Regions from separate parts of the Maribacter sp. Asnod2-G09 genome, predicted to be linked through region 1. Evidence: riboswitches for the same ligand, from Rfam matches in the RefSeq annotation. Region 1 holds a riboswitch; the other holds the start of a gene.
What was found. Region 1 has a riboswitch for S-adenosylmethionine ahead of ACJJVT_RS05440 (Na+/H+ antiporter NhaC family protein). Riboswitches for the same ligand answer to the same signal wherever they lie in the genome.
Positions count from the first base shown of each region.

Region 2: it holds a riboswitch for S-adenosylmethionine, as region 1 does, so the genes downstream of both, ACJJVT_RS00340 (O-acetylhomoserine aminocarboxypropyltransferase/cysteine synthase family protein) here and ACJJVT_RS05440 (Na+/H+ antiporter NhaC family protein) in region 1, are expected to answer to the same signal.

Region 1 covers NZ_JBEFOA010000003.1:344,220-348,005, reverse strand. Annotated here, with positions in the region: gene ACJJVT_RS05455 (PleD family two-component system response regulator) at 1-325, shown strand, start outside; gene ACJJVT_RS05450 (SPOR domain-containing protein) at 469-1,230, shown strand; gene ACJJVT_RS05445 (serine hydrolase domain-containing protein) at 1,246-2,328, opposite strand; SAM-I-IV-variant riboswitch at 2,525-2,621, shown strand; gene ACJJVT_RS05440 (Na+/H+ antiporter NhaC family protein) at 2,673-3,786, shown strand, end outside.
Region 2 covers NZ_JBEFOA010000002.1:78,237-82,022, reverse strand. Annotated here, with positions in the region: gene ACJJVT_RS00340 (O-acetylhomoserine aminocarboxypropyltransferase/cysteine synthase family protein) at 1-1,109, opposite strand, end outside; SAM riboswitch class I at 1,241-1,344, opposite strand; gene ACJJVT_RS00335 (sulfatase) at 1,645-3,267, opposite strand; gene ACJJVT_RS00330 (restriction endonuclease) at 3,345-3,786, opposite strand, start outside.

The sequences.
Region 1 (3,786 bases):
AGAAAAGCTTGCCAAAACTCACCCGTTGGTACGTAGTGTATTAACTTTTGAAGATTCTTATGATGCTTGGGTACATATACAAATAGCGAAACCACAAGTGGTCATGTCAGATATTGAAATGCCAGGTATGAACGGACTCTCTTTTCTAGAAATGTTCGCAGATCGTTTGCCATTTATATCAAGTTCTACCAAGCAAGAATTTGAAGTTGTTGCTAGAGAACTTGGCTGTGTTGATTTTGTAAGTAAACCATTTACAAAAAGTGAACTTCATAGGGCTTTAGACCTTGTTTATTATAAGATTTATGGCAAGAAAGTAAGTGCATAAAACTACATTATAACTGAATTATATTTTAAAAGAAACTGCACCCCAAACATCTTAAGATTTGGGTAAATTATATACATAAACATCAGATTGGTTATATTTACTTTTTTAGGTAAATAATTGTACTTCATAACAAACACATAACCATGACCCCCGATAAAGATATTTTTAGTAGCCGAGAAGGCAGATGGGATTTTGTAATCGCCATTGTCGTAATCGCAATATTCTCTGCATTTATTTACATGTATATGTTTAATAAAGAGGAAGATAGTTCAGTATCTGTCACAGATGTTGAAACTTTAGATGAAACACCACTACCCGCTTCTTTTCATTCTGAAGGTCGCGAATATGTATACTCTAATTCAGATGTTTATGAACCTATAACTATCCCGGCAAAAGATGCATACGACCATAATAAAAGTACAGCAGTTGTAATTTCTGATACTACACTTACTGTTTCTGATTTTAAAGAAGAAATAAATGTTGATTTAGAAGAAGAGATCACAACTGAAGTTCAAAGTATATCTAAAGGGGCATCCGACGAAAGTACATCCGAAGAAATTATAGCAGACATTGAAACTCCTATTATTGAAAAAAAAGAAACTAAAACTCCAGTAGCTAAAAAAGTCGAGCAGCTACAGGAAACTACCAAAACGGCACCAGTAGCTACTACGAATTCTTCTTTAAATTGTATTGCGATGGTAGGTATTTTTAAAGACCCTAATAATAAAAATACAATAATAGAAAAGCTTAAAACATTGGGCTATACCCATGATGAAGGCGCCTATCCAAAAGGTCTCATCTATGTTGGGGTACCAGTTGACTGTGGTAATGAAGCCAAAAGAAAGCAACTTATACTAGAATTAAACGAAGCATTCGGTATTGATTCTTGGGTGAAAAAACGGTAGTTCATCTCATCTACATTATGGCAAATCATAATCTAGACCAGAGTAAATACTCAATATCCCTATTAAAACATCATTTGGTACCATTACAATGCCATTGCTAACATAGGTAACGGTGACATTATCTGATCGGAAGTATACGGTTGATGATCCAAACCCGTCAATACTACCAGCATGACCAAATCCTTTTTTATTATAAAATGCAGGAGAGTTCAGTCCAAATCCATAACCATCGACCATAGTTGTCATAAGAATCAATGAGTCTTCAGAAATTAGCTTACCATCGAATAAAGCTTGATAAAAGATATTTACACCTTTAGCAGAAGATATAATTGAACCAGTGCCTTGAAGTATGGTGTAATGTGTTTCTAAGATAGATGTCCAATTGTCATTCTCAAGATAATATGAAAAAGCTTCATTGTTTTCAGAATTGGTAACCCCACCATTATAAGTATCAATTAGATTTAAAGGAACGGCTATTCTATCATTTAAAGATTGGTCATACGTTTTGGTATCTAAATCTTCGATTATAAAGGATAATAAAACATAATTGGTATTTGAATACTCGTACTTATCATTTGGTTCAAAAATGATCCCATTACTTATAAAATAATCTATAAGTTCAGAGCGTGTGGCAGATTCATAATTTCTCCCTGCCTCAAATTCACCACTTGTGTAATTAAAAAGCCCGCTTCTATGTCTTAGTAAATGCTCAATAGTAATAATTGCGGCATTGGGTATTTCTGGAAAGTAGTTGTCTAGTGTAGTATCTAAGCTTAATTTGTTTTCTTCAACAAGTTGCATAATCATTGTAGCAGTAAATGTTTTTGAAATAGAGCCTATTCTATATTTAGAAGCTGAATTTGCTAAAATAGATTTTTCGACATCTATAAAACCAAAAGAAGTTTGATAGTCTTCTTTACCATCTTTGAAAATAGAAATACTGCCCATTCCTAAATTTTTATCTTCAATTCGAGAAAAGAACAAGTCCATTTTGTCTCGGTCAAAATCTTCGCCAAATTCGTCCACTTCTGGCGTACAAGAAAATACTAGCAATAGTAAAAATATTACAGCAATAGATTTTAGGTAATGCTTCTTCATATGTAAATAATTGAGTTAGTTAATGTTATGATGCCAAACTTCGACCATTAAAATACACAAGGTTGTTAATGAAACAATAATGAAAGTTAAATTTAAGGTAATTATGTAGGAGGAATTCTGTAGGGATATTATTTACAGAAATTAACTTTTTTTAAGATTTAGTAGAAAGATTTATAGACTACATTTGCCGCCTTAAAATTATTATCAAGAATCTCAAAAAAGGAGATAGCAACCTGCAATAACAAGCAAGGTGCTAAATAGATAAGCCATTAATTGGAACAAATGTTAACACATGATTCTTCTAATTTATAGCTATTTCCTTTTTTAAAAATGATGAAAGAGAAATGGAAAGTACTAAAAAGATTATCCCAAAATTTTCAGCTTTAATACCCTTGTTCGTATTTGTATTGACGTTTTTAGGTGTAGGTATCTATCAAAACGATTTCTATGCACTGCCCGCTCCTATAGCGGTAATAGTTGGTATAGTGGTCGCATTTATATTGTTTAGGCAAACCATTTCTTCTAAAATTAATACGCTACTTAAAGGCTGTGGAGATAATAAAGTATTGACCATGTGTCTTATTTATTTGTTAGCAGGTGCTTTTGCCGCTATTACAAACGAAACAGGTAGTGTCAATGCTATTGTAAACCTTGGTTTAGATGTTATAGCTATTCAATACATATATGTGGGTATTTTTATTATCGCCGGATTTTTATCGGTTTCTACAGGTACTTCAGTTGGTGCCATTGTTGCATTGGCGCCTATTGTAATAGGCTTTGGAGATGAAAGTAGTGCAGATTTGGCAATACTATGTGGAGCTTTGTTGGGTGGTAGTATGTTCGGTGATAATTTATCTGTTATTTCAGATACTACAATTGCGGCAACTCAGTCTTTGGGATGTAAAATGAGCGATAAATTTAAACAGAATATCAAAATAGCGGTGCCTGCAGCTTTGTTCACCATTTCAATTTTAGTATTTCAGGGATTAGGGTTGGAGTCCGTCGTAACTGAAGCCACGGTTTATAATTATTCAATTATAAAAATAATGCCATATGTATTGGTGATTATTCTTTCCATTGTGGGAGTCAATGTCTTTGTAACCTTGTTGTTAGGTACAATTGCGGCAGGTGCATTAGGAATCGCTTACGGAGATTTCACATTAATAGAGTCCACTAAAATCGCCTATACCGGATTTACCAATATGACCGAAATATTTCTGTTGTCGTTATTGACCGGTGGACTAGCTGCCTTGGTAGAGAGAAATGGCGGAATTGAATTTATACTGGTCAATATTAAAAAACTCATTAAAAATAAGAAGTCGGCACAGTTTGGTATAGCTACTTTGGTAAGTACAATAAACATGGCAATTGCAAATAATACGGTTTCCATTATTATTGCTGGTCCCATAGCAAAAACGATAAATGACGAGTATCATTTAGATAATAAAAAGACAGCTT
Region 2 (3,786 bases), on a different contig from region 1:
TCACCAATATTCGCTAACAATGAGAATAACTTAGTAGCATCAGTAACTTTTTTTGCAGCATCGAATCCACCTTTAACGCCAAAGGTAACCAATCCGCTTTGTCCTTTTGGTAAGTATTCTTTAGCCAACTCGTTGTATTTGTTACTTTTAAGTCCTGGGTAATTTACCCATTCTACTTCTGACCTACCTTCTAACCATGTAGCTAATTCTAATGCATTTGCACTGTGTTGCTTAATTCGAACTGGTAACGTCTCTAAACCTTGAATAATTTGGAATGCGTTGAACGGACTCAATGCGCCACCGAAATCGCGTAAGCCTTCTAATATTAATTTGAAGGTAAATGCTGCTGCTCCTAATGCTTCGCTATATACCAAACCGTGGTAACCGGCAGATGGCTCTGTGAACTCCGGGAATTTTCCGTTGGTCCAATCAAACGTACCTGCATCTATAATTGCTCCACCTAATGAAGTTCCTTGTCCGCCGATATATTTTGTTAATGAATGAATTACCAAGTTTGCCCCGTGTTCAATAGGATTTAATAATGACGGAGTAGCCACTGTATTATCTACAATAAATGGTACACCCGCTGCTTTTGATTCTTTTGAGATTGCTTTTAAATCCAACACATCTAACTTCGGATTCCCTAAAGACTCCACAAAAAATGCTCTTGTATTATCTTGTACTGCTTTTCCGAAATTTTCAGGATCAGAAGCATCTACGAAGGTTGTTGTAATACCTAATCTTGGAAGGGTAACATTCAATAAATTAAAAGTTCCACCATATAAACTGCTAGATGCCACTATGTGATCACCCGCTTTCAATAAAGTCAATAAACCTGTTGAGATTGCAGCCGTACCTGATGCAAAAACTACCGCTCCTACTCCGCCTTCTACTGCAGCCAACCTGTCTTGTAGAATTTGATTGGTAGGGTTGTTCAGTCTTGTATAAATGAAACCTAATTCACCTAGTGAAAATAAGTTTGCCGCATGGTCTGTATCGTTAAATACATACGATGATGTTTGGTAAATAGGCACTGCCCTTGTACCACCATTGGTAGTTGTGTCGTGACCTGCGTGTAATGCGTTTGTTGCTAATTTGTGATTACTCATGATTTTGTTGTTTTTAAAAATTGTTAATCCTAAGGATATTAAAAATTAAAAGCCAAACCTTGACCAGCATACTATGCGGGTAGGTAAAATCAAAAAGTTATAAGAAAGTAATATCGATGAAAAATCGTTTACTGTTATCCATCCCCTAAGGGTAGAATGTAGCACCTTCTTTGTATTGAACAAAGGGTTGCTAAGGTTTCAAAGGGTCTAATCCCTCCACCTTTCTTGATAACTATTCAATAAGTGTTTGAACTTTGAGTTAGCAAATATAAGGGCAGAAGATTCTAATAACCTAGTATTTTAAGAAAAATATATAATTTGAGGTTGTGTTGTTATTTTTCTGCGGGTTTCAAGGAAACGAGAAACCTCATCAGCTACGAGGTTCTCGATATACTTTTGTCCTAATAAAAAATTAGGTCAAAAGCACTCGAACTGACATTTTTTCCAACAACCAACAACCGACAACCATCAACCAACAACCATCAACCAACAACAATCAACCGACAACCAACAACCAACAGCCAACAACCAGAAACTAATCGATCATACCAGCACTCTTGTACTTATTTATATACTTCTGATCTTGCTCAGGAGAATCTTTGTAGTATTTTCTCATTTCTACTAAATCTGCTGTCAACTTTTTAACCGTAGCTGCATACGCTGGATCGTGGTACACATTGTTCATTTCCTTCGGATCATTTAATCTATCGTATAGTTCCCATTCGTCAACATCATAATAGAAATGTACTAGCTTAAATTCTTTATTTACAATTCCGTAATGGCGTTTTACCATATGTACCGACGGATATTCGTAATACTGATAATACACCGCATCTCTTGTCCACTTGTCTTTATCTCCTTTCAATAACGGAATCAGACTCTCGCCTTGCATATCACTTGGCGGCGTGATGCCTACCGCTTCTAACATGGTTTGTGCAAAATCTAAATTCTGAACCATTTCATTTTCTACAGAACCTGGTTTTACCACATTTGGCCAACGCACCAATAACGGAGTTTTAAAAGATTCATCATAAATAAATCGCTTGTCGAACCAACCGTGCTCTCCTAAATAAAATCCTTGGTCAGAGGTGTAAATAACTATCGTATTTTCTGCCAATCCGCTTTCATCCAAATAGTCTAATAGCCGACCTACATTATCATCTACCGAAGAAATACTACCCAAGTAGTCTTGCATATATCGCTGGTATTTCCATTTCATTTTCTCAGTATCGGTCATCTTTGGCCAATTGTCATAGAAGAAATCGTTGATGGAATCTAAAACCGGATCATACAACGCCTTTTGTTCTGCCGTAGCACGGTTATATGGACCATAAAAACTATTCGGAAATTCTTCTACCACAGGTAATACTTTGCCTTCCATTTTAGCTAAAGTTTCCGGTCTTATTTTGCTGTCATGACTATACATCATGTGGGTTAACAAATTCATTTCTGCAGTTTTCGCTGCAGAACCTCTATTGCTATAATCATCGAAAAGCGTTTCTGGTTCTGGGAATGTTTTCTGTGTAAACTCCTTAAATTTATCTGGTCTTGGCCACCATGGTCTATGCGGTGCTTTGTGCAAATACATCATCATAAATGGTTCGTCATCTGCAGCCTCTTCTTTTAACCAATCTAAAGATACATCTGTGATGATATCGGTAACATACCCTTGCTTGGTAATGGTATCGCCATTGGTAACAATGAAATCGGGATTGATATAATGCCCCTGACCCGGAAGTATCATAAACTCATCTACCCCTTTAGGGTTGTTACCAAAATGAAGCTTACCAAACATGGCTGTCTTATAGCCGTTCTCTTGAAATATTTGCGGAAAAGTGACTTGCGTAGTATCGAACGGAAAATAATTATCTACTTTTCCATTGATATGCGTATGCTTACCTGTCAATATTGTTGCTCGTGATGGTGCACAAATGGAGTTGGTAACACTCGCATTTGTAAACAACATTCCTTCTTTTGCCAAACGATTAATATTTGGTGTATTCAACAATTTATCATCATACGCGCTAATGGCTTGGTAGGCATGATCATCTGACATGATGAAAATGATATTAGGCTTCTTCTTTTTACTTTTTTGCGCTTCACTACTAATTGGTAACAGGAAAAGTAAAGCTGCTATGGTTAGGATTAGTTTATTCATTTTGGTTGTTGTTTGGTGAGATTGATTGGTGTTAAAAATGAAAAAATAAAATATTAGTGTCTATTTTAATTAGTATCTCATTCACCTTCAAAAAAATCGTTATCAAGCTCTTTAACTTCATAAACAGTTTTAATTTGAACACCTACATTATACTGATGCATTAAATCGACCAATTTGGCACCATCAATTAAAATAATTGAATGATGAGCTTCCCTTGCTTTTTTAGTAGCCCCAGAATCAAACGTAGAAGTTGTGATAAAAACTCCTTTACTAGTATCTCCACTCATGGCTCCTATAAAGTTCCTAATATCTTTTTCCCTTACTTTGCTTTCGTTATATCGTTTAGCTTGTGTATAAATTTTCTCAAGCCCTAGCTTATCTTCATTTATTATGCCATCGATTCCACCATCACTTGATTTTGAAGTTTCAATAAAATCTCCGTAGCCCATTTTTTTAAGAAGTATAAGAATTACCTTTTCAAAGTAATAAGGGTCTATTTCTTTTAACCTTTCTAATAGC